DNA from 3 places in the Bacillus sp. NP247 genome. Region 3 is predicted to be linked to each of the others. Evidence: riboswitches for the same ligand, from Rfam matches in the RefSeq annotation. Region 3 holds a riboswitch; each other region holds the start of a gene.
The links. A riboswitch is a leader RNA that binds a small molecule or an ion and turns the genes downstream of it on or off. The one in region 3 is predicted to bind S-adenosylmethionine.
Positions count from the first base shown of each region.

Region 1: linked by a shared signal. The riboswitch ahead of KPL75_RS15105 (ABC transporter permease) and the one ahead of metK (methionine adenosyltransferase) in region 3 are both predicted to bind S-adenosylmethionine.
Region 2: linked by a shared signal. The riboswitch ahead of KPL75_RS15150 (peptide ABC transporter substrate-binding protein) and the one ahead of metK (methionine adenosyltransferase) in region 3 are both predicted to bind S-adenosylmethionine.

Region 1 is NZ_CP076653.1:2,848,557-2,858,980, reverse strand. Features, by position in the region: gene KPL75_RS15125 (peptide ABC transporter substrate-binding protein) at 1-544, opposite strand, end outside; gene KPL75_RS15120 (ABC transporter ATP-binding protein) at 558-1,331, opposite strand; gene KPL75_RS15115 (ABC transporter ATP-binding protein) at 1,328-2,338, opposite strand; gene KPL75_RS15110 (ABC transporter permease) at 2,295-3,299, opposite strand; gene KPL75_RS15105 (ABC transporter permease) at 3,316-4,233, opposite strand; SAM riboswitch class I at 4,371-4,476, opposite strand; gene KPL75_RS15100 (DUF3951 domain-containing protein) at 4,651-4,866, shown strand; gene KPL75_RS15095 (hypothetical protein) at 4,883-5,386, opposite strand; gene KPL75_RS15090 (hypothetical protein) at 5,661-6,107, shown strand; gene KPL75_RS15085 (multidrug effflux MFS transporter) at 6,140-7,399, opposite strand; gene KPL75_RS15080 (DUF3981 domain-containing protein) at 7,518-9,236, opposite strand; gene KPL75_RS15075 (MFS transporter) at 9,315-9,848, opposite strand; gene KPL75_RS15070 (FAD-binding oxidoreductase) at 9,845-10,424, opposite strand, start outside.
Region 2 is NZ_CP076653.1:2,861,610-2,872,033, forward strand. Features, by position in the region: gene KPL75_RS15140 (YhgE/Pip domain-containing protein) at 1-982, shown strand, start outside; gene KPL75_RS15145 (peptide ABC transporter substrate-binding protein) at 1,029-2,669, opposite strand; gene KPL75_RS15150 (peptide ABC transporter substrate-binding protein) at 3,056-4,696, opposite strand; SAM riboswitch class I at 4,832-4,936, opposite strand; gene KPL75_RS15155 (aldo/keto reductase) at 5,090-5,923, opposite strand; gene proC (pyrroline-5-carboxylate reductase) at 5,925-6,728, opposite strand; gene pnuC (nicotinamide riboside transporter PnuC) at 6,917-7,567, shown strand; gene KPL75_RS15170 (GRP family sugar transporter) at 7,635-8,486, opposite strand; gene modB (molybdate ABC transporter permease subunit) at 8,787-9,461, opposite strand; gene modA (molybdate ABC transporter substrate-binding protein) at 9,467-10,273, opposite strand; gene KPL75_RS15185 (substrate-binding domain-containing protein) at 10,408-10,424, shown strand, end outside.
Region 3 is NZ_CP076653.1:1,973,196-1,983,619, reverse strand. Features, by position in the region: gene pckA (phosphoenolpyruvate carboxykinase (ATP)) at 1-1,295, opposite strand, end outside; SAM riboswitch class I at 1,524-1,645, shown strand; gene metK (methionine adenosyltransferase) at 1,815-3,014, shown strand; gene KPL75_RS10450 (hypothetical protein) at 3,056-3,235, opposite strand; gene KPL75_RS10445 (hypothetical protein) at 3,242-3,421, opposite strand; gene KPL75_RS10440 (MogA/MoaB family molybdenum cofactor biosynthesis protein) at 3,673-4,182, shown strand; gene KPL75_RS10435 (molybdenum cofactor guanylyltransferase) at 4,179-4,778, shown strand; gene KPL75_RS10430 (glycosyltransferase family 4 protein) at 5,061-6,203, opposite strand; gene KPL75_RS10425 (phosphatase PAP2 family protein) at 6,216-6,746, opposite strand; gene KPL75_RS10420 (gamma carbonic anhydrase) at 7,046-7,558, opposite strand; gene KPL75_RS10415 (alpha/beta hydrolase) at 7,633-8,436, shown strand; gene KPL75_RS10410 (tetraprenyl-beta-curcumene synthase family protein) at 8,477-9,541, shown strand; gene KPL75_RS10405 (PepSY-associated TM helix domain-containing protein) at 9,733-10,424, opposite strand, start outside.

The DNA.
Region 1 (10,424 bases), 880 kb from region 3:
CTAATTTTTGTTTAATAGAAGCAACTGGGTGCTCAAGTGTTATCTTTAATGTTTGAGGATCAACGACTTGAATACCAACTTGCCCTTCTTCACCTTTTCCAGTATTATATGCCTCTGCTCCTTTAATAAAATACATTTCTGTCGCATTCATAGAACCCGTTTTCGGATTTAATAATCGCTTCCATGCAAACTCAAAATCATTTGCTGTAATAGGAGAACCATCTGACCATTTAATATCTTTCTTTAAATGAATTGTATACTCAGTCCCATCAGCATTTACTTCTTCTTTCGCTGCTAATTCATTTTGATATTTCCCATCACTATCTTGCGTATATAAACTTGAGAACAAATGTCCAATTACATAACCTGATGTGCTATCTGTCGCGATAGCGGAATCAAGTGTATATGGATCACTACTAATATTCGTTACTAATCGATCTCCTTCACCCTTACCAGCACTCGCTTTTTGCGTCTCTTTCTTACCGCAAGCAACAGAAGTAATTGCTAAAACAGTCATAATGACAAACAGTAAAAACTTCTTCATCCTACATTCTCCTTTAACCTGAAATTTTTGGTGTTGATGCTAATAATGTTTTTGTATAAGAATGTTGTGGATTACGGAATACTTCATCCGTATTTCCAAATTCAACAAGTTCTCCTTTATATAGGACGGCCACTTTTTCACATAAATAGTGAACCATCGGTAAATCATGTGCGATAAATAAATATGTATAGCCTTGTTCCTTTTGAATCTTTTGCAGTAGATGTACAATTTGGATTTGCAGTGAAACATCTAATGCTGAAATTGGTTCATCAAGGATTAAAACTTCTGGCTCACATAATAACGCTCTTGCAATAGCAATACGTTGACGTTGTCCTCCGCTAAATTCGTGTGGATAGCGATCAATATATCGTCTATCTAATCCAACACGCTCTAGTGCATCACCTGCAACTTTATCTTTCAATCCTTTATCGCCTAAACCGAATGAAATATAGCCTTCTGTTACAATATCGCGTACTTTCCAGCGCGGATTTAATGCAGCTGTGGAATCTTGAAAAATGAACTGTACTTTCTGCAAGAAATCCCGCTTATGAGCTGACTTCAGCTTGTGAACAACTTGACCGTTATAATCAATTTCACCAGACGTTGGACGCTCGATCCCAGCTATGAGCTTACCAAGTGTTGTCTTTCCAGAACCACTTTCTCCAATAATGCCAAGCGTTGTTCCTTTTGGGATAGAAAGTGATATACCTTTTAACGCTGCGATTTCTTTATTTTTACTTCCATACGTTTTCGTTACTTGCTTTACAGTAATTAAATCTGTCGTCATGAGGCATTCACCTTCTCTTTTGATTTCGCTTTATTATGCTCCAGAATATGTTGCCAGCAATGTGAGCTATGCTCCTCAGAATATGTCGTTCTCTCTGGGAAGCGATGAATACATTCTTTTATCGCTACTGGGCAACGATTTACAAAAGGACAGCCAAAGCTATTTAATGTTTCAATGGAAGGTGTCGTTCCTTCTATAGCACGTAATACCTTTTCGGAATCATCCATATTTGGAATTGCTTGTAATAAGCTTTTCGTATATGGATGTTTAGGAGAACCTATTACCTCCTGTATCGTTCCTTTTTCAACAACACGTCCCCCGTACATCACAACTACTCGATCAGCTACTTCACGTACAAGTGCCAAATCATGTGTAATTAATAAAATACTCGTATTTTGTTTTTCTTTTCTTTCTTTTAACAACTCCATAATTTGCTTTTGAATCGTTACATCTAATGCTGTTGTAGGTTCATCTGCAATAACGAGCTTCGGATGACAAGCAAATGCAATTGCTAAACAAATACGCTGCCTCATCCCCCCGCTTAACTGATACGGGTATTGTTCAAAGCGTTTCTCTGCTTCATGTATCCCTAAATCATTTAGTAAGTTAATTGCAATTTCTTTTGCCTCTTTTTTCGATTTTTTTTCATGCTGCACAATTACTTCTGTAATTTGTCTTCCCACCTTCATCGTCGGATTTAAAGATGAAAGCGGGTCTTGAAAGATAAAGGAAATATCTTTCCCGCGAATTTGATTCCATTCTGATTCCTGTAAATTAGTTAATTCCTTTGATTTGAAAGATATATCTCCATCATCAATATGAATCGATTCTTGATTTAAGCCGATAATAGATTGTGCTGTAACACTTTTTCCTGAACCACTTTCTCCTACAAGTGCAACTATTTCACCTTCGTTAATAGAAAAGGAAACATGCTTCACAATTGCTTGCTTACTATTCTCTTTTTCAACGGCCAACGTTACGTTTTCTAAAGATAAGATTTGTGCCATGTTTTTTCTCCTTTCGATTACGTTTTACGATTTTTGGATCAATTGCATCTTGCAAACCGTCACCAATTGCATTAAATGCGAACATGATGAGTGCAATCATAATTGCCGGGAAGAATAGTTGCCACCATTCTCCGCTTAGTAATGTCCCAAGTGCATCGTTCGTCATCGTGCCCCAACTTGCCGCTGGTGATTGTACTCCAAGTCCGATAAAGCTTAAAAATGATTCTGAGAAAATAGCTGCTGGAATTGTAAATGATAAATTTACGATAATAATCCCCGTTAAGTTTGGAATTAGATGCCCATATATAATTTTCATATGAGGTGTACCTAATCGCTCTGCTGCAATAACAAATTCTCTTTGTTTCAATGAAAGTACTTGCGCTCGAATGAGACGTGCCATGCCAATCCATCCCGTTAACGCAAGGGCGATTATAATTGTAAAAAGCCCGGGTTTCATAACGATTAATAGTAAAATAACAATTAATAAATATGGGATACCGTATAACACTTCAATCCCTCTTATAATCCACTCATCAATTAACGTTCCAAGACGATTACGCCCTCTCACATATCCACTAAAACCTCCGATAAGTACACCAATCCCTATATCGAGAGCTGCTGCTACCAATCCAACTGTTAATGAAATTTTCCCACCAGCCCAAGTACGCGCCCAAATATCTCTCCCTAAATCGTCTGTTCCGAACCAATGCTCACTACTAGGCGGTAAATTAGTTGCTTCTTTTACTTGTTCACTCGCAGTAAATGACGTTAAACTTTCGCCAATAAGCGAGAAAACAATAATTAGTAATAACGTCACTGCCCCTAAAACTGCTATAGGATTTGATACAAACTTGCGAAACACTTCCTTTTTTCGGCTAATCGTTTGCTGATCTTTATTTATCGTTAATTCTTTTTTCTCTTCATTCGTTAATAACTGGTCATTAATTTCATAAGCCCCCATTTAAACATCACCCTCCTTACGTAATAGAACGAATGCGCGGATCAACAATACGATGAATGATATCTGTAATAAAAATACATACAATTAATAGCGCACTATAGAAAATGGTTGTTCCCATAATCACTGGATAATCTCGATTAAAAATACTATCTACAAAATATTTTCCTAAACCAGGAATTGAAAAGATTTTTTCAATAACAAAAGTCCCTGTTAAAAGTCCAGCCATTAATGGGCCAACAAACGTAAGTACCGGAACAATCGCATTTCGAAGAGCATGTCTTATAATGATTTTCTTAATTGGTATACCTTTCGCTCTCGCTAGCTTAATATAATCACTCTGCAACACTTCAATCATATTAGAGCGAACAAATCTTGTAATAACTGCAATTGGACCTAAAGCCAATGCGAAGGATGGTAATACCGTATGTTCGAATGTTCCCCAAGACGCTACTGGTAAAAGTTCAAATTGAATAGCGAATACTTGTATAAATAGTGGTGCTAAAATAAAACTTGGAATAGAAATACCGAGAATCGCAAGCAAGCTCACACTATAATCAATTACTTTCCCATGATATAGCGCGGCAAATGTACCTGCTGCAATTCCGACTAACAATGAAATAACAAGTGCTTGTAGGCCAATAATCGCCGATGGTCCAAAGCCAGTTGTTATAATTTCTGATACACCTTGCCCTGTCGATTGCACGGATTCACCAAAATCAAAATGTACTACGCCATCTAAATAAGCAACATATTGATTCCATAACGGTTCATCAAGGTGATACTTTGCTCTCATGTTTTGTATCACTTCTTCAGGAAAAATCTTCGCATCTGATGAAAATGGATCCCCTGGAATAATATGCATAATCAAAAATGTTACTGTCGTAATAACCCATAGTGTAAATACCATAACCGATAGTTTTTTAATCACATACACTTCAATAACCCCCTAAACACGTGAATTTACTTTGTTTTATTGACGTACTTTTTCCCTTACTCCCTTTTCTCTTTTTAGAATACAAAAAGCCTTGATCTTAAAAAAATAAGATCAAGGCTTAATAAACAAAGGCCCATCACTTATCTTTCAAGACTTGCTTGCTGGAATTAGCACGGTGTTCATCTTGCAGAACCCGCTGCTGAGGTGTCATAGGGCCAGTCCCTCTACCTCTCTGGATAAGTAAATTGCTATATTATTATTTGGTTCAAATTGTATATTTCGAATTATAATTCTGAAAAAATGAAAAGTCAATCAAATTGGATATATTTAGAAAAATCAGTTTTTTAATGCAGTCATTTATCTAAATCGCAGTTTTTTGTTTATAATAAAAAGAAATGATATTAAAGGAGTTATACGATGGATCCATCACTTCTTGCTACTATAGGATTACCATTAACAATTGTTATACTTGTTATCATTGGATTTTATAAACTTTTCATTAAAAAGAAAAGCATTACTTCTTTTTACACACCCTTCGATAATATTACCGGACAAATTATTTCCGAATTTCACGAAGAGCAGAAAGTATTAGTATGCGAAGATGAAGATGGCGATGGTAAGAAGAAAAAATAACCTTGCACACGCAAGGTTATTTTTTCGCTTCTGTTTGAAAACGTTTATAGTATGTCGATGCTGTTGCAAAATTAATTTCTATATCACGAATTAATGATGAATCTTCTTCTTTAGCTAACTTCTGTAATTTTTTCATCGCTTGTTCCGATTCATTCAAGAAACCAACATATACCTCATGTTCTTGCTCTTTCGACTTTGGAACACGAATTTCTTTACGTATATTATCAATATCTTCTAACATGCTCGTCGTTACCTTTTGCACATCTTCTTTATATGTAGCATTCGTTATTTCCTTACCGCCCTTTTCTTTTGCCACTTCAAATAACTGTAACGCCTTATTAATTTCTTTATTTATTTTCGTATCATATTTTTCATGTACTGCGCTGTATTCTTTCATTTCTTCTGTTTGCTCAGTGGATTGCTCTACCTTTTCTTTCGGTTCTTTCGTATCTTTATTTCCATTACATCCTGCTAGAAGGATCATACTTCCCATTACAGCAATACCCAAAACCTTCTTCATCTCGAATTCTCCTTTTATCTACAGCTACTACTAATTATAGTTTCTTTTATCTCCAATTGTTATTATACCGAGAACGCCCCACTTTTTACACTTAAGACGATATCTTAATATACATACCAACATTTTTGTCACAGTATCGTCACTTTATGCAAATAACTTTTGCATCACTTTACTACATCACCTTACAAAACTGTAAGCACACATAGAGAACAAACCATGCTAGACTTACATATGCATAAAGTAAGCGTAGTTCAGTTTGTAAGGAGAATCATCAATGTACAATACAATACCCTTTATGGGCGAAGATATTCGCGTCCTTATTCGCGAAAAGTCACTTCATATTGAAAATACAGAGAGCCTTCGCCGCGTATTAAAGAAGAAGCATGCTCCATTTAAGCTGGCCCAATATTTAAAGCAACAACATATAAATCAATTTCATACTGTGCTAAATATATCCGATAAATCTTTAACAATCGAGATTATCGGTCATGTCTACATTGGAAATTTTGCAGATGTCTTAAAAGAAATTCCACGCATACCGAAGATTGCTCCTATTATCGTTGAGAGGGCATATAGAATTACAGATCATACTGATATTATTGATTGCGGGGAGAAAGAGGTCGACAGTAACCGCTGGGTATGGGATAAACTTGCTTTCTTATATGATGCGATCATGAATAATATGTATGAGTTATTTCAAAAAAATGAAAAAAAGAGCTGATTCAAAGAAATGTTTGAATCAGCTCTTTTGTATTAAGCTTCTAAATTTTTATTTTGTTGCAGTTCAAACTGCTTCTCACTTCTTCTAGCCATAAATAGATAACATAATACGGCACCAATTTCACAAAGAGCTATAACAACACCCATCGGTAATGCTGTATTACTTCCACCAATACCTACTAGCGGTGCTACAAGTGCTCCTGAAATGAACTGTAATAAACCTAGTAAAGCTGATGCTGTTCCTGCTGCTTGTTTTTGATTTCTCATCGCTAACGAGAAGCCGGTTGTTGATACAACCCCAACACTTGATACAACAAGGAATAGCGAGCATAAAACACCGATTAGCCCTATTCCAAGTGCGATTGTAAGTAGTAACGATAGACCGCCAACAGCCGCAATAATAATACCAGCAACAAATAAAGTTTTCTCATTAACTTTCCCCGCTAAGCGGCCAGTAACTTGGCTAGCAATAATAATACCAATACCGTTAATCGCAAAGAACAAACTAAACTGTTGTGGTGATGCCCCGTATATATTTTGCAACACAAACGGTGAACCAGAAATATAAGCAAACATTGCAGCTGTTACTAATCCTTGTGACAATGCATAACCCATAAATAAACGATCTTTCAGAAGCTTTCCGTATGTCGCCAGCGTTCCCGACAAACCACCTGTCTCTCTTTCTTCAGGAGGTAATGTTTCACGTAATACGAAAGTAGCTGATATTAGCATGAATACACTAATTGCTCCAAGGACGATGAAGACGCCGCGCCATGATGTGAACTGTAATAATTGCCCTCCAATAATCGGTGCCAAAATAGGTGCTGCTCCATTTACTAACATAAGTAATGAGAAAAACTTCGTCATTTCAGAACCGGAATACATATCACGTACCATTGCACGTGATATAACAATCCCGGCTGATCCTGAAGCTCCTTGTAAGAAGCGCAATAAGACTAAAGTCCAAATAGATGGCGCAACAGCACAAAGCAATGAAGATGCAACATAAACAATAAGAGCAATAATAAGAGGTTTGCGCCTTCCATAAATATCACTAATTGAACCGATAAACAATTGTCCTACTGAAAGCCCAAGCAAACAAGCTGTCAATGTAAGCTGCGCAAGGGATGCACCTGTCTGTAAATCATCTGTTAACTTCGGTAAAGAAGGCAAGTACATATCAATAGATAATGGCCCAATTGCCGTAAGTGTCCCTAATACAAGAATCATCCATAACCTGTTTGTCTTTACAGGTTTATATACTTCGTGATTAACTCCATTCACTTTTTTCATTCACCCTTTCATATAAAAATCTAATCGTAACAATTATAGTTACAACATAAATATACGTCAAGTATACCGTATTTCCCTGTTTAATAATGTAAAAAAAAGCGATAGAATCTCTACCGCTTTACTTTTTTAAATTACTATTTGCAAATTTAGATACAGATGCCATCATTTCTCCTGTGTCTAAATATGTGATTTGAATTGGATCTCCTACTTCTGTAAACATTGCATATGGGAATTTCTTCGCCGGTACCATGAATACTTTTTGCTCGTTTTCTAATAGTACGTACACAATCGTATTTTCACCTGATTTTTCTTTATACACACGTTGTACAGTACCTTCTTTTTGCGCTTCTTTCCCATTTGAAGTCGGTCTAAATGAATCACCACTTCCGCTCAGCGCATTTTTATAATTCTCAAGTGCTTCTTTTTGCGTTGAACCTGTTGCAAACACTTTTGCATTAGAAGCATATATAACAGTATGAGCACGTACTAATCCCCCGTCATCAATAACCGGTACAATCCAAGAAGGTTTACCATATACGTTATAAATAACCGGCATTGTTCCATGCCATTTCTCTCTCTTAAAGGAATTATCCACTACTTCTGTAGCAGCCGAACCGTCCATAATTCCCTTCACTTCTTTTCCGTTATAGTAATACAACTTTCCTGTCCGTGCATCAACTAATGAGTAACCTAGGGCAGAATCTACTCCTTCTTTCGGAGAGGTAAAGTCTGTAAAGTAATACAGTTTACCATCCTTTCCGAAGATTGGCGTAACGCCTTCCTTCGTCCCCCACTCAGTCGGAATCTTCATGTCAGTTTGTGAGAATTTCGTATTCCAAAATCCGTGAATGTATTTTCCGAAGTACGTATTTAACGTAGATGCTGTTTCATGATTTAATACACCATCAACGAATTTAGGTGCATTCCCTTTATCATATCGTTTCACATCACCTGTTTGTGCATCAACAACGACAACGCCTTCTACTTCAAACCCTGATCTTCCTGAAATAAACTCACCGTATGTCATTGTATAATACGGTTTTCCTTTATCATCAACTTCAAATTTTGGTTTCCCTTTAAAAACTAAATCTGGCTCTGCTTTTCGAACGACACGTTCTAATTTATTACCGAAAAACATGCTTGGTACATACTTCATTTTATATCCAAGATGTAATTTCGCTTCCGCATCAGGATTTGTACCTGACATTGTTACGTAACCTGGAATTGTTTCCGCTTTACGTGCTTTAAAAAATCCCGAAACTTCTATCGGTGCTACATACAAGGCTTCACCATTTACCATTTGTGGCGTTAATTCCCCTAGCTCAAAATAAGCTACTTTCGGAATATCACCAAATACCTTTTTCATTTTATTTTCCGCTGTTTTAGGCGGAACTGTAAACGGTTGATCATTTTCAGTAAATGGCTCTGAAATATCTTTCTCTACCTTCACGACTGAATCATATTTCTTTTGCGAGATTACTATATCGTGCAAATAACCAAAATAGCCGTAACTTGCGAGTAAAACAAACATTAGAAGTCCTTTTAACATACCTTCTAATTTCCCTACCTGCTCTTGTGAAAATAAAACAAGCCCAATTAAAATCGCTACTGCAACAGAATAATGAGTAAGAATAGAATCTGCTCGATCATCAATTAGCCAAAAATATTCATAGATTGCAATACCTATCCAAAATAAAACAGGAATAACTAAAATAGATGATTTCTTACCCTTTACAACTTTCTCATTTCCTCCTTTATCCACCGCGCGAATTTTATTACCGCTTCTAGTCCATGGAATCAAAAACAAAGTGAGAATAGCTAAAACTATAAATTTCATCAAAGGCAATGTCCCCTTTTCTTTTGTCTTCTCCATAAGTATAACAAATAAAGGGTAATCAGGTAAAAATGGGTATGATTATATTTTTTTGCTACTTAATACAATTCCACTCACTGCATATAAAATAGATGCTATATAAAAAATGGTGCCAATCGTAAAGAAATCTACTAAATATCCCGTTGCAATAACCGCTACTGCTCCTCCAACCGATGTCCACACATGATATTTTCCAATTTCATAACCAGCTTTTTTCTGTTCTACCTTTCGTGCTAACGATGTCTTCTCCGTATTACGCTGCACAGCACCTAAAATACCCATTAAAATTTGGAGAATATATACATGCCAAACCTCTGTTGCAATAGGGAAACAAAGCATTAATATAGCCATGGACCATGCGTATATAATTAATAACTTTCTATCACCTATCCTATCAGAAGTTCTTCCAACTAACGGATATACTAGAGCTGAAGTTAAGGCAAATAAACCGTACGCCCAGCCAAATTGCGAGAAGCTATTCCCAACATTTCGAAGCAATAGAATGTAAAAAGGAAATACCATACTTCCCGCCATCATAATAATGCTTTGTGACGCTACAAATCTTCTATATGTCATTTGCTATACTCCTTATAAAATAAATTCACAAACCTTTCCTCTGGGTCTACTTCCTTCTTCTTCTGAAGGAATTCTTCTATACGAGGATATGCTTTCTTTAGTTGCTCCTTTGCCGGATAAGAATAATACGGTAAATAATAACTTCCATTATGCTTTAACGTAACATCAATCATCTTTTGAATGACCACTTTTGTTTTCTTTATTTCATCCTCAGAACGCCCTTGATTAATTAGAAGCACAAGCGCAAACATATCATCTTTCGCATAAGATAGCACCGCATTCTCATTCTTTTCTACATAGCGGATTGTAATGTTAAGAAGGTTTAATTCCTCTTCATTTAAAACACTTCGCAAATCATCTATATACTCTGCAAAACCATCTATCGGTACAAAGTACTCTTGTAAAACTTCGGTCAAGTTTGGATTATCGTATTCCATAAAAGCACTATCAGATCTCATTACGTTATTTCGCGTTTCGTACTTACCATCTGTACGTTCAAAATAACTTCTTTGTATATCCCAAAATGCGCCCTTTCCCCAGTCACTATAACGTGATAACCCAAGTAAGAATTTCGGC
Region 2 (10,424 bases), 890 kb from region 3:
TGGAAATATAGGCAGTAAAATAGCAGAAGGCTTGCAGAGAAATTTACCATTTAAGGTGAAAACGGAACAGTCTGTGGAAAAAGCAAATAAAGAAATGAATGATCATTTGTACGATATGATTATTGAAATTCCTACTTCTTTTTCAAAAGATATAAATGAAACAGGAAAAGCAAATTTAAACTTCCACATTAATCAAGCGAATGCCATGATGGCAAAGCAAATGATGGAAGGAGCTGCAAAACAAATTCGAGACAATGTAAATAAAGAGATAACAAGTTATAAGAAACAAGCGATTGTCGGGAAATTACAAGCTGTAGGACCTGAGAATGTAGAAGTGATAAAAGGGTTAACCGAAGATTCAATTGGTTTTACAGTTCATAAAGTAAATGATGTCAAAGGATTTTCGGCTAACATGGTACCACTAATGATGGTATTAGCTTCATTTGTAGGAGCAATGATCATGAGTATGGAACTATCAAAAGTTGCAAAGGAAGTAAAGAACGGTTGGAGTAATTTCGTATCAAGACAAATCATTAACGGTACAGTATCAATTTTACTTGCATGTATTACAATGGGTTTAATGAAAGGATTTCAAATTGAAATACACGAAGCAGTATGGAGCATATGGGTGTTTCAAGCGATAGTTTTCTTTGCCTTTCTTTCATTAACACAAATGTTCATAACTGTTTTCGGAAATGCAGGTATGATCTTTAATATAATTTCACTATCGCTACAACTTGTAAGTTCGGGTGTAATTGTACCACATGAGATGCTTTCTAAAACATATCAAACAATCGGCGATTTATTTCCCGCAACATACGCAGCGAATGGTTATTATACAATAATATTCGGCGGAGTTAATTTAGAGAAAAATATTATTTCATTATTGTTTATTATTTTAGTTACACAATTGGTAGCGGGAATCGCTATAGTTATAAAAAGAATGGTAAAGGGGAGAAGTTCTATAGTTAAAGAAGTATAAAATAAAAAAGGTATCCTTCAATTGGATACCTTTTTTATGGTACTTATTATTTTGCAACTTCTGTCCACTTGTAGTTAAATTCACCGCCGAAGTCAGTTGTTACAAGTCCTTTAATAAATCCACGTTGTAAGTAAGAGCGACCTTGTTGGTATAAAGGAGCAACAGCACCATCTTGTAATAAGATTTTTTCAGCTTGCTTCATTGCTTCCCAGCGACCTTTTTCATCACCAGCTAAATCAGTTTTTACTTTACGAATAAGCTCGTCGTACTCTTTGTTAGAGTATTTATCGAAGTTATAAGCACTATCTGTTGTAAATAGATCTAAGAATGTAATAGGATCCGCGAAGTCAGGACCCCAGCCATCGATTCCGATTTCGTAATCACCACTTAATAGTAGTTTTAACTGTTGTTTACGTGGTTGAGGTTTTAAATTCACTGTTAATCCATCTAGATTTTTTTCCAATTCACCTTTTAAATATTCACCAGTTTTCTTAGCTAAAGCATTATCACTTGTTAATAGTTCAATTGTTACTTTGTCAGTACCGAGTTCTTGTTTCGCTTTTTTCCAGTTTTCTTTTGCAGATTTCACATCATCTTTGACTAGATTTCCATTCTCTTTACGGAAGTCATTGCCATCTGGGCTCTTTGCGAACTTCGCAGGAACCATTCCTTCTGCTGGGATTGCACCGTTATTTAAAATTGTTTCTACGTACGCTTTTTTATTCATTGCTCCGTTAATAGCGAGGCGTGCATGTTGATTTTTTAATACTGCATTTTTCTGATTTAGTCGTAAGAATTGAATACCGACTTCAGCGCGCTCTTTGAAGTTTGAATCGCCCTTATATTTATCAACAAACTCTGCAGTTAAAGCAACATGATCAATTTGTCCTGAATCATATAAGTTAACTTCTGTAGACTTATCTTTCACGACATTGAAGTTAATTTCTTCTAATTTTACAGTTTTAGCATCCCAATAGTTAGGGTTCTTTTTCAATTGGAATCCTTGTTCATGCTTCCAGTTATCTAATGTGAAAGCGCCATTGTAAATTAAATGATTTGTTTCTAAACCGTATTTATCACCTTGAGACTTTAAATACTCTTCGTTAATTGGTAAGAATGTTGAAAATGTCGTTAAGCTTAAGAAGTAGGGAACAGGACGGTCCAGTTGCACTTCTAAAGTTTTATCATCAAGAGCTTTGATACCTAATTGATCGATCGCTGCTTCTTTTTGATTTATTTGTTTTGCATTCTTTATATCGAAGAATAAGAATGCATATTCGGCAGCTGTTTCAGGATTTACGGCACGTTGCCAAGCGAAGACAAAGTCTTTTGCTGTAACGGGAGTACCGTTTGACCACTTCGAATCACGAAGATGGAATGTATATTTTGTTTTATCGGGACTAACGTCAACCGATTCAGCGACACCAGGAATAGGTTTATTATCTTCTCCCATTGCATATAAACCTTCAAAAACATTTCTCATTACGTTCATGGATTCCCCGTCCGTTGCCTTTGCAACATCCATTGTTGGAATTTCTGAAGCAAATGATAAGTTAATCGCTTGTTTATTAGGTGCTTTATCATTTGCTTTCGCTCCGCTCGTATTATCTTTATTTCCTCCACAAGCAGTTAGTAGTAGACTTGCCCCTAAAACAGATGCAACAACAGGTACAACTTTTTTCTTCATTGTTCTTTCCTCCCTAAATGTGTTGTTCGTAACGTCATAATGTCCATGTCTTGAAGCGTAGCTATAGAAGAAGAGAAAACCTATTATAAATATGTGTATGTAGGTAATCATGTGTTCTATATGTATATACATGTTGAACTATAATCTATCGTTATATGTTTCAACATAGTAGACATTATATTTTGGTGGTGAAATATTTAGTTTCTTTGATTATTTAGAATATTAACACTGGAAAGAACTATATGTCAATAATAAAAATAGAGTGTTAATTTTTTGAAATAATATATTAAAAAAGTAGATTCACTCATATTAAGGAATCTACTTTTAATATATTTTGCCAAGAAAACAATGGGAGTTGGCGGAAACACGATGATTAAAGTTTCACTTTATTTTTCAATTTTTGCCCATTTGAAGTTTAATTGACCAGCAAAGTCTACTTGCACAATACCCTTTACAAAGGATCGCTCTAAATAAGATTCGCCTTTTTGGTAAAGAGGAGCGATAACAGAGTCTTTAAACAATATTTTTTCTGATGCTAGTAACGCTTCCCAGCGAGCTTTTTCATCACCAGCCAAGGTAGTTTTAACCTTTTCAATTGTGTCATCAAACTCTTTATTAGAGTAATGATCTAAGTTGTAAGGGTTATTCGTTGTAAACAATTCAAGGAATGTGATTGGATCAGCAAAGTCAGGGCTCCAACCGTCAATTCCAATTTCGTAGTCACCTTTTAATAAGAGTGAAACTTGTTGCTTACGCGGTTGTGGTTTTATATTTACTGTTAAGCCTTCTAAATTCTTTTCTAGTTGTCCTTTTAAGAACTCACCGGTTTTCTTCTCAAGGTCACCGTCACTTGTTAATAATTCTAATGTTATCTTTTCAGAACCAAGTTCTTTTTTTGCTTTTTTCCATAATTCTTGTGCAGCTTTTGTATCAACTTTTGTTAAATCGCCGTTTACAGCACGGAAGTCTTTTCCGTCAGATCCCTTTGCAAAGTTTTTTGGTACGAGACCGTAAGTTGGTGTAGATCCATCATTTAATAGCGTATTTACAAAGGATTTTCTATCGATTGTTTGATCGATTGCTTGGCGTGCAGAAACGTTTTGAAGTACTTTGTTTTGTTGATTCATACGCAAAAATTGTACGCCTACGTTCGGACGTTCTTTAAAGTTAGCATCTTTTTTATATTTATCAACGAAGTCAGATGTTAGTTTTATACGGTCTAATTGTTTAGATTCGAATAAATTTACTTCTGTTGATTTTTCTTTTACGACGTTAAAATTAATTTCTTCCAGTTTGACATTATCTTTATCCCAATAGGTAGGGTTTTTCTTAAATTTAAAGCTTTGTTCGTGCTTCCAATCGCTTAGTGTAAAAGCCCCGTTGTACAAAATTGTATTATCTTCTAAAGCGTACTTATCACCTTGTGCTTTAAAGAATTCTTCGTTAATGGGTAGAAATGTTGGGAACGCTGTTAAGCTAATAAAGTACGGAACAGGACGCTCTAATTCTACTTCAAACGTATGGTCGTCAACTGCTTTTACACCAAGTTGGTCGGCTGGAAGTTCTTTGTTGTTAATCTTTGTTGCGTTTTTAATATCAAAGAATAAAAATGCATATTCAGAGGCTGTTGCTGGGTCGACAGCTCTTTGCCAAGCGAAGACAAAATCTTTCGCTGTAACAGGAGTACCGTTTGACCATCTTGAATCTCGTAAATGGAATGTGTATTTCGTTTTATCACCACTTACTTCATGAGATTTTGCAACACCAGGAACAGGTTTATTACCTTCACCAAGATTATACAAACCTTCAAATACATTTCTCATTACTTGACCAGAATCAGTATCTGTAGCACGAGCTGTATCCATTGTTCGAATCTCAGTAGGTGAAGATAAGTTTAAAACTTGCTTACTAGGTGCCTCATCTTTTGCATTTGCTCCACTCGCTTCGTTTTTATAACTACCACAACCAGTTAATAAAATACTTACTCCTACAACTGATGCAATACCGGGTACAAACTTCTTTTTCATTTGATTTTCCTCCTAGATAATTAATAAGATTGGATGATGATGAGGGAAATGAAAAATAAAAAATCCCTCTTTTCGGATTGAGAAAGAGGGATTTTTACGTACAAGTTATGCACCCGTATATAAACGAAGTCCCTCATTCTATCTTTCAAGCATAAAGCTTGCAGGAAGTGGCACAGTATTCAAAATGAACCTGCTGCCGAGGTTTCAAAGGGCCAGTCCCTCCACCTCTCTTGATACAATGAGTAAACGAATAAATTTTATTAATTTTTGTGTTTCTTTGATAATTCAAAATCTTACACCTTAGATAATGAAGTGTCAATCAAATGAAATATAGTTTAAATTTTCAGTTTTTTAAAAATAAAAAAACCACTGCATATGGCAGTGGTTTTCCTACTAGAAGTTAAAGTTATCTGGATCTGGACCGACGCGATGATTTTCATTTAAAGCTTGAATTGCTTTCATATCATCCGAGCTTAATTCAAAGTCGAAGATGTTTGCATTTTCAATAATGCGGTGTTCTTTAATTGATTTAGGAATCGTTACAACTTCGTTTTGTAAATCCCAGCGTAAAATAACTTGTGCAGTCGATTTATTATATTTTGTAGCGATTTCTTGTAATGTTGGATTATCCAGTAGTTGCCCTTGCATTAATGGTGACCAAGCTTCAAGCTGGACGTTATGTTCTCTACAGAAAGCATGTAATTCTTCTTGTGCTAAGCGAGGGTGGTATTCCACTTGGTTGACCATTGGCTTGATTTCAGCAATTTCAAATACGTCTTGCAAGTGGTGAATGTTGAAATTACTCACACCAATAGCGCGCACACGACCGTCTTTATAAAGTTTCTCTAAAGCTTTCCATGATTCAGTGTATTTTCCTTTTACAGGCCAATGTACTAAGTATAGATCTAAATATTCTAGACCTAATTTTTCTAATGTAGTTTCAAATGCTTGTAATGTTGACTCGTAACCTTGATCACTATTCCACACTTTTGAAGTGATGAATAACTCTTCACGAGGAATACCAGATTCTTGAATTGCCTGTCCAACGCCTTCTTCGTTTTTATATATCGCAGCAGTATCGATACTACGGTATCCATTTTTTATAGCTGCTTTTACAGAATCAATTACTTCTGTACCATCTGCAACTTTAAAAACACCCAAGCCGAACCAAGGCATTTTCACGCCGTTATGTAATGTTGTATAGTCGTTTAAACTTGTTAAAGTCATATTAATTCCCCCTAGCTTTTTTATTGGTCGCTTCAACTGCTTGTTGAATGACTTCTGAAAAATTATTTTCATATAGAACTTTTAAGCCTTCAGCCGTTGAACCTCCTGGTGTTGTTACTTGCTCGCGGAGCATAGCTGGATCCTGATTTTGCTGGAGCATAGCGGCAGAGCCAGCAATCATTTGAATGACAAGGTGTTTTGCTGTTTCCTCATCAATACCATAGCTTTTCGTTGCTTCAATTAAACCTTCAGCAAAGTGATAGAGAAAAGCAGGTGCACTACCAGTAACTGCGGTAAGTTGGTGAACTTCCTCTTCGGTACAAAACTGTGAGGTACCAATACCTTTTAAAAGAAGTTGTAACGTTTCTTGATGTGTTTCATCTACAGAATGTCCCGTCGTATATAAGGAGATAGACTTGCCAATTCCAGCAGCTGTATTTGGCATAATCCAAGCAACAGGTGTCCCTTGGGGAAGTCTTTCTTCTAGATAAGATGGTCCGATTCCGGCAGCAACTGTCACGACAAATTGATTAGTTAGAAGAGGGGATAGATCCGCTAATAGCTGTTCATGTGCGACAGGTGGCATTGCTAAAACGATTGTATCTACAGATTTAATATGCTGCTTCCAATCAGTTGTAATCGATAGATCATATTGAGCTTGTAATTGCATTAGTTTTTCTATGTTGCTTCGGTTGGAAACAATAATTTCTTCGATATATTCTTTACTTGTTGTAAGTAGTCCAGTAAATATAGCTTCTGCCATACGACCGGCACCAATAAATAAAATTCGATGTTTATTAGGCATATCCTTTATTCCTTTCTAGTAGAGATATGTTATAAAAAAACGATATCATCTTTAAGAGAATTTTGTAAAAAGAAAAGACTTACCGTAGGTGGAATGGATAACGGGGGTCAGAAAATTCATGGTAAAGGGGAGAGCTATTCCTTATACTGGTGATAGGTAATTTATTACACATCTGGGGAGAGATAATCATGGTTAGAAGTCCACTTTTTTTACTCAGTTCTAGTATAATTTGCGTATTGGTTGGATTGTATATTCAATCGAGTTATATTGAAATTTTTGCATCGATTATGGGGATTATTAATGTTTGGTTATTAGCAAGAGAAAAAATATCTAACTTTTTATTTGGCATGATTACTGTTGCGGTATTTCTGTATATTTTTATTGCACAAGGTTTATATGCAATGGCGGTATTGGCAGCCTTTCAATTTATATTTAATGTATATGGTTGGTATTATTGGATTGCACGTAGTGGGGAGGGAGAGGTAAAAGCAACAGTTCGTTTAGATTTGAAAGAGTGGACTTTTTATATAATTTTTATTTTAGTTGCTTGGATTGGTTGGGGTTATTATCAAGTCCGTTATTTAGAATCAACAAGTCCATATTTAGACGCTTTAAATGCTGTATTAGGATTAGTAGCTCAATTTATGCTAAGTCGAAAAATCTTAGAAAACTGGCATTTATGGATTTTATATAACGTAGTTAGTATTGTAATTTATATTTCCACTGGTTTATATGTCATGCTAATACTAGCTGTTATTAATCTCTTTATATGTGTAGCTGGTTTGCTAGAGTGGAAGAAGAACTATAAAGGACAAGTGCATGTAAATAATTATATTTAGAAAATAATTAAAATCAAAAAACCCCTGAGGCACATATGCCCCAGGGTTTTTTTAATAGAATATAAGTTTATGCTTTTGTTAGACCGAGTAATATAGCGCCGCCGATAATTAAAACACTACCTAGTGCAATAAAGATCAATTGACGTTTTGTTTTCTTTTCACCTAAGAAGACAATCGCACCGAATGTTGAGATAACGATTCCAGTTTGAGATAATGGGAAGCTTGTCGCTACTCCGACACGTGGTAATGAAAGAAGTAAGAATAAGTTTCCTGTTCCCCAAAGTAAACCAGATACAGCATTACGAATTGCATATTTGTTAAATGGTTTATGTTTAGACGTCAGTACAACCGCACCAACGAACATACCAACTGCCTGTGGTAAAATAGCAGACCAACCATCGATGTTATACCAACGAATAATAATTACATATACAAGATAGCCGAAAGTAGAAACAATTAAAGTAAGAAGTCCTTTTTTCAATTGTCCTGGTGGCTGTGCATTTTCTTTATCGTCTAATGATGTGAATACAACACCAATTACGATTAATAGGATTGCAATCGTTCCCATAACGATCGTTGTTGTAGTAGTCCACTCGCGGAAAGCGATAACTCCAAAGATAGAAGTTGCAACAAGTTGCATACCAGTAGAAATCGTTACAGTAGTTGAAACACCTAGTTTTTCAACTGTTTTTAATTGGTTTACTTGTCCTAAAGCCCAGAATAAACCTGAAATAAAACCAACAATCAAGATTGTCATTGTTAAAGCTGGTTGAGTAAATACATACATAACTGTTGCGAAGAATAGAGCACCGATTGTCATACCTACCGTTTGGCTATATGCACCACCGCCCATTTTTACGCTTACTAATAAGATGTTTCCCCATGCAATTGCAGGAAGAAGCGCTAATAAAATGTCCATTACAAGACTCCCTTCGGGTTGCTATACCAATATAATTACATATCGTTCTAACGATCGGTAATGCCCCACTAATAGAGTAGAAGATTACCGATCGCTAAAACAGGATGAAGAATTCACGATATAAATGCGTTTTCATTTCTTCATTTTTTCAAACACCTCCATATAATAACAGGAAATTACCTATTTTAGAAAGTAAATTCAAATAGAATGTATATTTTAATAAAAGGTAAAATTCAGTCACTTTATATAGTATATTTTATTTCCTGAGAAATAAAAAAGCAGCTTTTGTCGAAAGCTGCTTTAAGAGTTAGTAATTCTTTTATTAATGAGCTGAATACATAGGAGAAATACGAGTGACATACTGATAGTGATAATTACAAGTGTCCAAGCGAGTTGCATATTACTTGCATCAATGGCCATATAAATTGCTGTTGGGATTGTCTGTGTTTTACCTGGAATATTCCCAGCAAACATGAGTGTAGCACCAAATTCTCCTAGTGCACGAACAAAGCTTAAAATCATACCGCTTAGTAATGCAGGAAATGCAAGCGGTAGTGTGACGTGTAGAAAAACTTGATATTCACTGGCGCCAAGATCGCGAGCACCCTCTTCAATTTGTGCATTTGCGATAGAAAATCCTGTTTTCGCTGATTGATACATGAGCGGAAATGCGACAACTGTAGAAGCAATGATAGCAGCAGTAGATGTAAACATAATGGACTGCTGAAATAACGATTCTATCCACTTTCCAATGGGGCTGTTATTTCCAAAAATAATAATGAGAAAAAAGCCGATAACAGTTGGTGGAAGTACCATTGGTAATAAAAAAATAGTTTCTAATATTACTTTATATCGCCATGAGGAGCGTGCTAGCGCTCGCCCGATAATCGTTCCTAAAATTGTAACGATAATAGTGGCGCATGCAGCTACTTGTAAGGATAGAAAGACTGGTGACAAAATAGCATCAAAGTTCATAGCAATTATGATAGGACAGTAAATCCGTATTTCTTAAAGATAGATTGCGCATCTTTTGATTGTAAATACTCATAGAATGAAGTCGCCTCTTTCTTATGCTTTGATTCTTTTATAACGCCTACAGGATAGTGGATTGGCTCATGAGAAGTAGCTGCTGCCGTCTCGCCAATTTTTACTTTGTCTGAAATGAGAGCATCTGTTTTGTATACAATACCAGCATCGACATTACCTGTTTCTACATATGTTAACACTTGGCGAACATCTTTTGTAAATACGATTTTGTTTTGAATATAATTCCAAAGATTTTCATGTGTGAGAGAAGCTTTTGCATATTTTCCTGCAGGTACAGATTCAGGTGTACCAAGTGCAATTTTCTTGATTTTTTCATTTTTTAAATCTTGAAATTTTGTAAGAGAACTATCTTTTGGAACGACTAGAACTAGTTCATTCCCAAGAAGATTTTTTCCTTCTTTTTCATTAATGAATCCTTTTTTAACAAGAGTTTGGAATTTATCCTCTGCTGCAGAGAAGAATAAATCAGCAGGTGCACCTTGTTCGATTTGTTGTTGAAGTGCACCAGAAGCACCGAAGTTAAAAGAGAGTTTAATATTAGGATCTTTCTCTTTATATTGTTTTTCAATTTCTTTTAATGCATCTTGTAAGCTAGCAGCAGCTGAGATAGTCAGTTCGACTGTTTGTCCCTCTTTAGCAGCTGACTTTTCTTTCTTTTCCCCACTTGTACAAGCAGCACTAAATATAAGAAGGAAAGAAAGTATAAGTGCCCCGATGGATCGTGATGTGAATTTGTTCATAAAAAAATCCCCTTTCGTTTTGACATATTCAATTATAACTAATTATAACTAAATATAACTAGTTATAATTGAATATAATTTAAACGATTGAGTTGTTTTTAAAAAATAGGAGAAATATTCTTTTCTTTGTTACAATGAAGGAAGAAAGTGA
Region 3 (10,424 bases):
TCGCCACCAGTCCAGCCAGTGTTTACTAAGAATACTTTTGCATCATGTTTCTCGATTTTTTCACCAAGCATTTCAGCATAACGAGATGCATCAAGCGGTAAGAATGGTGAACCGAAGCAAGTAGAGAATGTAGCTTGCGGAGATGTAACACCGCGCTCAGTTCCTGCTAGTTTACTAGTGTAACCGCTTAAGAAATGGTACATAGCTTGCTCTTTTGATAACTTACTGATTGGAGGCAATACGCCAGATGCATCAGCAGTTAAGAAAATAATTGTATTTGGATGTCCTGCAACACTTGGCAGTACGATATTGTCAATCGCATGCATAGGGTATGCGGCACGTGTATTTTCTGTTAAAGTAGTATCGTTATAGTCAGCGATTCGTGTTTGATCATCAATGACAACGTTTTCTAAAACTGAACCAAATTTGATTGCATCGAAGATTTGTGGTTCTTTCTCATGAGAAAGGTTTACACATTTTGCATAGCAACCGCCTTCAATATTGAATACACCGTTATCAGACCAACCGTGCTCATCGTCACCGATTAATTTACGGTTTGGATCAGCAGATAATGTTGTTTTGCCTGTTCCAGATAAACCGAAGAATAGTGCTACGTCGCCTTCTTCGCCTACGTTTGAAGAGCAGTGCATAGAAAGAATGTCTTGTTCAGGTAGTAAGAAGTTCATAATAGAGAAGATTGATTTTTTCATTTCTCCAGCGTATTCTGTACCACCGATTAGTACGATACGTTTTTCGAATGAAACCATAATGAATGCTTCAGAATTTGTACCGTCAACTGCTGGGTCTGCTTTAAAGTTTGGTGCAGAAACAATTGTAAACTCTGATTCATGAGTTTTTAATTCTTCTTCATTTGGACGAATAAATAATTGATGTACAAATAAATTGTGCCATGCATATTCGTTAACAACTTGAATTGGTAGGCGATAGTTGCGATCAGCGCCAGCAAATCCTTTGAAGATGAATAACTCTTCTTTTTCTTTTAAGTATTCTAAAACTTTTGTATATAATTTATTAAAATGTTCTTCAGAGATCGGTTGGTTCACGGCTCCCCAAGCAATTTTGTCAGCAACCGATGCTTCCTTCACAATAAATTTATCTTTAGGAGAACGTCCTGTGTATTTTCCTGTTGAAGCAGAAACGGCACCAGTAGAAGTTAATTTCCCTTCGTTTCGCATTAATACTTTTTCCACTAATTGCGGAACACTTAATTGAATCTGTGCATTGCTTCCGTTCAATAATTCATGTAAACCAATTTGGACATTCACAGTACTCATATTTATATACCATCCTTTTCATTTAATGAAATATTTCTCGTAATCCCCATCAAGAGTATAACACAATTATATAAATAATGTATACTATTTATTTATTTTTGTTTGTGTGAATGTATCATTTCCTTATTAATATTTCATTCTATGCGTATTGAGAAAAACTTTCAGGAAAATGTGAATATTAATTGACAAATGAATATCATTTCTTTAGTATAGGTTGGGACGGATACTCTCTTATCCCGAGCTGGCGGAGGGACAGGCCCGATGAAGCCCAGCAACCTCACTTGTAGTGGTAAATACAAGTGAATAGGTGCTAAAACCTGTGCGAGGCTAACGGTCTCGAACGATAAGAGCAAAGGGCAAAAAGCAGTATGCAAGTAGCAAATTAAACCTTTCCTCTATGTTAAGTAGGAAAGGTTTTTCTGTATGCTTGTGTGGGAGAATAAATGTATGTCGCAGTTTGTGGCAAATTAAGGATGAGTTCCGTACAATATATACAATTACTGTAGGGAGGTTTACCACATGACAAAAAAACGTCATCTGTTCACATCTGAGTCTGTAACTGAAGGACATCCAGATAAAATTTGTGACCAAATTTCTGATTCAATTTTAGATGCGATCTTAGCAAAAGACGCAAATGCACGTGTGGCTTGTGAAACAACTGTAACAACTGGTTTAGTATTGGTAGCGGGGGAGATTACGACTTCTACTTATGTAGATATTCCGAAAATCGTTCGTGAAACAATTCAAGGCATTGGTTACACACGCGCAAAATACGGATTCGATGCAGAAACTTGTGCAGTTTTAACATCTATCGATGAGCAATCTGCTGACATCGCTATGGGTGTTGACCAAGCGCTAGAAGCACGTGAAGGTCTAATGACTGACGCTGAGATTGAGGCAATTGGTGCGGGAGACCAAGGTTTAATGTTTGGGTTCGCATGTAATGAAACACAAGAATTAATGCCACTTCCAATCTCGCTTGCTCACAAATTAGCTCGTCGTTTAACTGAAGTACGTAAAGATGACACATTATCATACTTACGTCCGGATGGAAAAACGCAAGTTACAGTTGAGTATGATGAAAATGGTAAACCTGTACGTGTGGATACAATTGTAATTTCTACACAGCATCATCCAGATGTTACATGGGAAGAAATCGATCGCGATTTAAAAGAACATGTAATTAAGGCTGTAGTTCCAGCAGAATTAATGGATGGAGAAACGAAATTCTTCATTAACCCAACTGGCCGCTTCGTAATTGGTGGACCACAAGGTGATGCTGGTTTAACAGGACGTAAAATCATCGTTGATACTTACGGTGGATATGCTCGCCACGGCGGTGGTGCATTCTCTGGTAAAGATGCAACGAAAGTTGACCGTTCTGCAGCATATGCAGCTCGTTATGTTGCGAAAAATATCGTAGCAGCTGGTCTTGCTGACAAAGCAGAAGTACAACTTGCATACGCAATCGGCGTAGCGCAACCAGTATCAATTTCAGTTGATACATTTGGCACTGGTAAAGTATCTGAAGACGTATTAGTAGAACTAGTTCGTAACAACTTCGATCTTCGCCCAGCTGGTATTATTAAAATGCTAGACTTACGTCGCCCAATTTACAAACAAACAGCAGCTTACGGCCACTTCGGACGTACTGATGTAGATCTTTCATGGGAACGTACAGACAAAGCGGCTACTTTAAAAGAGCAAGCTGGTCTATAATATATGAAAAAAAGCTTTGCGCTGTGTGCGCAAAGCTTTTTTTATTTTTCTTTATTTACGATTTGGATGCACGAGCTACAATACACTTCTCCGTCTACTTCAATATACTTTTTCATATTTGTCATATCGCTCGCTGGAAACGGCATATGAATCCATACTTTTTCATACGTTTGTATTTCCTTTTCACATGATTTACAAAGGATTGGTTTCTTATGGAACATAGACGGTCAGCCTTTCAGTTGACGCGCTTTTCCTGCGCAAAAAGCACTACTCAGTAAAAATAGTGTTGCGAATATAAGACTCACTAATGTAGCGTATGGAATTGCGCCTTTTAAAGAAAAGCCGACAGTGATTGAAGCGACAAATAATAGGATGAATGTCGTTGTTAATTTTTTATAAAGTTCCATAATAAGTAGACCTCCGATTTATTTTGTAGTGTAAATTTAAAAATTAAATCTATTATGTAGAAAATATAAGGTGAGTTAAAGAGTAGCTAATGATGTGGAGTCTAATAGTATAAAAAGCACACTTTTTATTTTCCTTTTTATGGGTTTGTATACTTATATTGTATCATGCTTCATCGTTGGCTTCATACATAATTGTGTAAAGATATGTATGATAAAATGGAGAAAAGCCTTCAAGAAAGGAAAGATGAAAAATGAGCGTAACTGAACATAAAAAACAAGCACCGAAAGAAGTACGTTGTAAGATTATAACAATCTCGGATACACGTACGGAAGAGACGGATAAGAGCGGACAACTATTACATGAATTATTAAAAGAAGCAGGACATAAAGTAACCTCTTATGAAATTGTGAAAGATGATAAAGAAAGTATTCAGCAAGCTGTGTTAGCTGGTTATCATAGGAAAGATGTTGATGTCGTGCTAACGAATGGCGGAACTGGTATTACGAAACGTGATGTAACGATTGAGGCAGTGTCGGTGTTATTAGATAAAGAAATTGTTGGATTTGGTGAGTTGTTCCGCATGATTAGTTATTTAGAAGATATCGGAAGTAGTGCGATGTTAAGTAGAGCAATCGGCGGTACGATTGGACGCAAAGTAGTCTTCTCGATGCCGGGATCTAGTGGAGCAGTTCGCCTTGCGATGAATAAATTAATTTTACCGGAATTAGGTCATATTACATTCGAGTTGCATCGCCAATGAAAGTTGCAGGAATTGTATTAGCCGGCGGACAGTCTAGTCGTTTTGGAGAGCCGAAAGCATTGGTGATTTGGAAGGGAACTACTTTTATTGAGCATATTGTGCAAGTAATGGAAAGTATTTTGCAAGATGTTGTTGTTATTAGTCATATTGATATAAAAGAGAGAATAGAGCAATTAGTACAAGTTCCTGTTATAGAAGATATTCCGCATTATAAAGGAAACGGGCCACTTGCTGGAATTGTATCAGGCATGGAATACATAGAAGCAGATTGGTACGCTATTATGCCTTGCGATGCGCCAAACGTTTCGCATGAATGGTTTACTATTTTATTAGAGCAAACGAGCGATGAATATGATGCAGTCGTACCTATTATTAATGGAAGAAAACAACCGTTACTTGCAGCGTATCATAACCGTGTGAAAGAAAAGATTTATGCTTTGCTACAGGATGAAAAAAGAAGTATGGGGCAACTTTTATCACAATGTAATGTGAAGTATATCTCTGGAGAAGATGTACAAGCGAATGCGGATTGGTTTATGAATGTGAATACGAAAGAAGAATATGTGCAGGCTCAAAAAGACCTTTCAAATGAATGAAAGGTCTTTCTGATATACAGAAATTGGGGAACAATTACTGTATAAAGGTATGTGAGTAAGTTGATTTTAAGGGGAATTCTTAAAATCACTATACCGTTAAAATACTGTATAACCATATATTAATTTTTATGGTTTTTTATTACAAGTCTATTTAGTTATGTTTATTTTTGTTATAATTAATATAGAAATAAAGAAATGTTTAACCTTATGTATCATTTATTAAACTAAAATTTACGACCATCTAATAAACTCCCTTCTTTTTTTTGAAGGGAGTTTTTCTGTTTAAGCAAGTAACTCTGATGCGGTGTGCTGAAGGACTTCGTCATATTGGTCAAGTAAGCCACGGAAGATCTCATCCCAGCTTTTTGAATTTGCATAAGACGAAGCCACTATTCCCATTTGCATAAGTTGCTCTTCGTTTTGCAATAAAGAATAAATGGAGGATAGAAATGAATCCGCATTTTTGGGCAGACAAAGAACTCCAGTTTTTCCATCTATAATAATATTTTTAACCCCACCACTATTTGCACCAATGACAGGTGTACCACATGCCAGTGATTCAAGTACGACGTTCCCAAATGTTTCAGTAGCTGATGGAAATACCATTAAGTCGGAAGAAGCATAAGCTTCAGCTAAATCCTCACCTTGTAAATATCCAGTAAAGGTTACATTTGTTTTTGGCACATTTTCACGCAAAGTTTTTGCAAGAGGACCGTCTCCAGCGATGAGCCAATGAATATCGCTCCGAGCATGTGTAGTTTTAACAATAAGATCTTGCAATGTATCAATATCTTTTTCAGGAGCAAGGCGTCCGACGTAGGAAAGAATATATTTCGCTGTAATATTATATTTTTTTCGGAATAGGTCTTTATTGTAAGTTGGATGAAAGAGAGTGCAATCTACACCACGTCCCCAAATATAGAGGGCCTGAAATCCTTTTTTCTTTAATTGATGTAATGTTTCAGGAGAAGGAACAAAGTTTTTTTGCATATGACTATGAAACCAACTTAAATAGTTCCATAGCATGTTAGAGAGGAATTCGATTTTGTAATAGCGTAAATAGGCGTCGAAATCAGTATGATAAGAACCGACAACAGGGATGTTCAACTTTTTTGCATAATACAATCCACAAAGTCCCATGTTGAAAGGTGTGGCAATGTGAATGATATCAGGTTTAAAGGCAAGAAGTTCCCGTTTAATACGAGGAGTAGGAAAAGAAAAGCGACATTCTGGATATAATATTGTTAACGGGATACTTCTCATTTTGTTCACATTCGCTACGAAATTATCTTCTGCCGTATGCTGGGGGGCGAAAACAGAATAGGCGATATTTTCTCTTTGAAAATATTTAGTTAAACGTTCCAAAGTTTTCGCCACACCGTTGACTTGTGGTGTAAATGTATCGGTAAAAATGGCGACTCTCATCATATCGCTCCTTTACATGAGTGGAATGAGTTGATAAAAAGAGATGATGCCAGAGCAAGTGCCAAGGCACATGCCTACAAATACATCTGACGGATAATGAAGCCCTAAATAAATACGGGAAATACCGACGCATAGCGCTAGTGGGAATAGAAAAGCAAGCAAGCTTGGATTATAGCAAATAAATGGAATGAGGACAGAGAAAACAGCCGTTGTATGTCCGGATGGAAAAGAATGATCTTTTAATGGATGTACTGGATATTTCGCATCCTGAATTGTCAAATAAGGACGTTTTCGTGGATACCATCTTTTTAATATTTGCACAGGAATATGGCTAATTGTTAAAGAAATAGCAGTTGCAATTGCAGCTTGATGCAAATTCCCTGTTGCGAAAATTAAAAAGAAAAGTGTGAGTGCAATGGAGAAGGTAGCACCACCGATATGGGTAATATTGCTGAAAAAGATGTTTAATGTTTTTTGATCAAAGTAGCGATTAATTCCTTTGAAAATGTAACATTCTATTTTATATAGTCCACTGACCTTCATGAGATTTTTCCTCCCTCATTTACATATATATGGAGTTATTAACTTCTATTTTAATAAGATTTTATTGAGGGAATAATAATGTTTTGTAAAGAAAAAGTTAGATTTTTTCATAAAGTGAAACTATAATCAGTGGGGGTTTTGTTCATCCCCCACTGATTATTAGCCTTCACCAATCGGGCGTTTACGGGCAGCCCGACTCCCACCTAACTTCTTTGCTCCATCCGAATTTTGAGGTGGGGGTTTTACTGCCCACAAATAGCGGGGTAAAAAAAGCTGCCAGTCTTATGGCAGCGATAAAATCATTTTTGTAACGATTTATAATATTGTCCTTTTTCAACGTATTGTGTGCGGATACGTTCCATATCTCTACGGTCTTCTTCTGTTAATTCACGAATGACCTTAGCAGGACGACCGAAAGCTAACGTATTAGGAGGGATTTTCTTTCCTTGTGAAACGAGACTACCAGCACCGATGAAAGCTCCTTCACCAATTTCAGCACCATCTAATATAATGGATCCCATTCCAATTAAAGCATCTTTTTCAATTTTGCAGCTATGTAAAATAACTTGATGCCCAACGGTAACATCATCTTCTAAAATAAGAGGATACTGGGGGCTTTGGTGAAGTGTACATTGATCTTGTACATTTACTCTATTTCCAATTATCGTTGGTGATACATCACCGCGGATGACTGTATTAAACCAAATGCTAGATTCGTCGCCAATTGTCACATCGCCTGTAATGGTAACATAGTCAGCGATAAAAGCACTACTCGCAATTTTCGGATTTTTTTCTTTGTAAGGATATATCATGTAAAGCCTTCCTTTCCTAGAGACTAGTTTTAGTGTATCAAATTATGAAAAAGAGTGAAATGGGGGAGTTTCGTATGTGGAACTATGAAGCGGAGGAAGCGAAAGCCGTCATTATTATAGTGCATGGTGCTATGGAATATCATGGGCGTTATGAAGCAGTTGCAGAAATGTGGAATCATATCGGTTATCACGTCGTTATGGGGGATCTTCCAGCACACGGAACAACTTCAAGAAATAGAGGACATATCGATTCATTTGATGAATACATAGAGGAAATAAAGTTATGGGTGAAAGAAGCAAGAAAATATAGATTGCCTATTTTTTTATTTGGTCATAGTATGGGAGGACTTGTCGTTATTCGTATGATGCAAGAAACGAAAAGAGAGGACATAGATGGGATTGTATTAAGCTCGCCTTGTTTAGGAGTATTGGCTGCACCTTCCGCTCCGATTCGTGCTGCTTCAAAAATATTAAATGTCGTTGCTCCAAAATTGCAATTTGCAACGAATCTTACTGTAGAAATGTCAACGCGGAATCATGAGGTTAGAGATGCGATGGAGAATGATTCATTGTTCTTGCGCAAAGTATCAGTGCGTTGGTATAGTGAATTAATTAAGTCTATCGAGATTGCTCATGAGAAAATAGTTGATTTTCCAGATGTTCCGCTCTTGCTAATGCAGGCATGTGAGGATAAACTTGTAGATAAAACACGTGTCCGTACATGGTTTGATAATGTTAAAATGAATGATAAGGCGTATAAAGAATGGCCGAATTGTTATCATGAGTTATTAAATGAGTATGAGCGTGATGAAATTTTGAATTATATTCAGTCATTTACTGAAATTCATATCAATAATATAGTAAAAACAAACAAATAAATCATTATTTGTACATTTAACAGAGGAGATGAAGGAAGAAGTGAACGTACCGAGTAATCCCATAACGCTCATGGCGAAAGTATACCGTGATGTGTTTCCGGTTGTACACCATGAGCTAGCGATGTGGAAAGAGCGTGCCTACCATATTCCGAATGACGAGCTTCATAGTCAGGCAATCGCAAGTATTGAGAATAAAACGTTTCATTGCGAGGGCGGTGGCATTTTAGCGCTGCTAGCAAATGAACATCGAGAGGAATGTATTCGTTTTATCGTAGCTTATCAAACGATTAGCGACTATTTGGATAATTTATGTGACCGTAGTACATCACTTGATCCGAAAGACTTTGCGGCTCTTCATGAGTCGATGGTAATGGCATTAAGTCCTGAAGTTGAAGGAGGCGGTAATTATTATCGTTATCGTGATGATCAAGATGATGGTGGTTATTTAGATGAGCTCGTTGAAACATGCCAAGATGTTTTAAAGAAAACGAAGCATTATGATAAAATTGCTCCTGTTCTTCATGAGCTTGCTTGTTATTATTGTGATTTGCAAATTCATAAACACGTGAAATTAGAAGAAAGAGAACCACGTCTGAAAACATGGTTTGAAGCGCATAAAGAAAACTTACCACAGATGAGTTGGTTTGAGTTTTCAGCATGTGCAGGTTCTACGCTTGGAATTTTCTGTCTTGTAGCATATGCATTTCATGATGAATTACATGATGAAGATATTGCGAAAATTAGACAAGGATACTTTCCTTACGTTCAAGGACTTCACATCTTACTTGATTATTTCATCGATCAAGAAGAAGATCGTATAGGCGGGGATTTGAATTTCTGTAGTTATTACGAAAACGAGCAAGCTATATTAGATCGTATGAAACATTTTGTAGAAGAAGCAGAGAAGAGTATTGGTGATTTACCTCATGCGAAGTTTCATCGTCTCATAAGCCGAGGATTACTTGGTATTTATTTATCAGACCAAAAAGTGTCAGCACAAAAGAATATGCACAAAATGGCACGGCGCATTGTAAAATACGGAGGGCTCACTTCACGATTCTTCTACTGGAACGGGAAGATGTACCGAAAGAAAATGGCGCAGTGATGAAGAAAACCACTCATGTAGAGTGGTTTTCTTTTTATCCCGCTATTTGTGGGCAGTAAGACTCCCACCTCAAAATTCGGCGAATGCGAAGGAGTTAGGTGGGAGTCGGGCTGCCCGTAAAAGCCCGATTGGTGAAGGCTAATAATCAGTGGGAGATGGACAAAATCCCCACTGATTAAAGTTTCACTTTATTATGATCGTATTTTTGAAAATACATATATAAGAAGTTCAATCGCGAAAATAACTAAAACAGATAGTCCGAATAAAGGCATGACAGCACCTAGTATAACCATAATGATAATGAAAGCGAATAAGCTCTTCTTATCTTTTTGCTTTGGAGGTGCTGCTAATTTGCCTTTCGGTTTTCTTGCTAACCACATTTTTATTCCGTAATAAATGAGAAGTAATAAAGATAGCGTTGTTAGTAAGCATAATATTTTATTAGGCCAACCGAATAAATGTCCTTCGTGAAGCGGGATACCGTAAGTGAACCATTGTGCAAATAATCCATAATCACGATAGTCCGTTTTTGAAATTAGTTCTCCGCTATATTGATCAAAGTAAGCTGTTATTTCTTCATTTGGTGCTACGTGCATACCTGTAATACCAGAACCGCTCGATTTAGAAACAGTGAATACACCTTTTGGATCAGTCGGTAGTGAGATAACGTATGGCTTCTTTATTTCAATTCCTTTTTGCAATTCATCAACTGAAATTGCTTTTGGCTCATTTGAATTAGATTCAGGAGGAGCTTCTTTTCTTGTTGCCCACGGCAATTCTTTTACCTTCGATTCAGGCGGTGCCATATACAACTTTGGATATCCGAGCGATTCATTCGACGATGCAATTTTATAAATTTGGTTACCCATAAACCCTGACCACG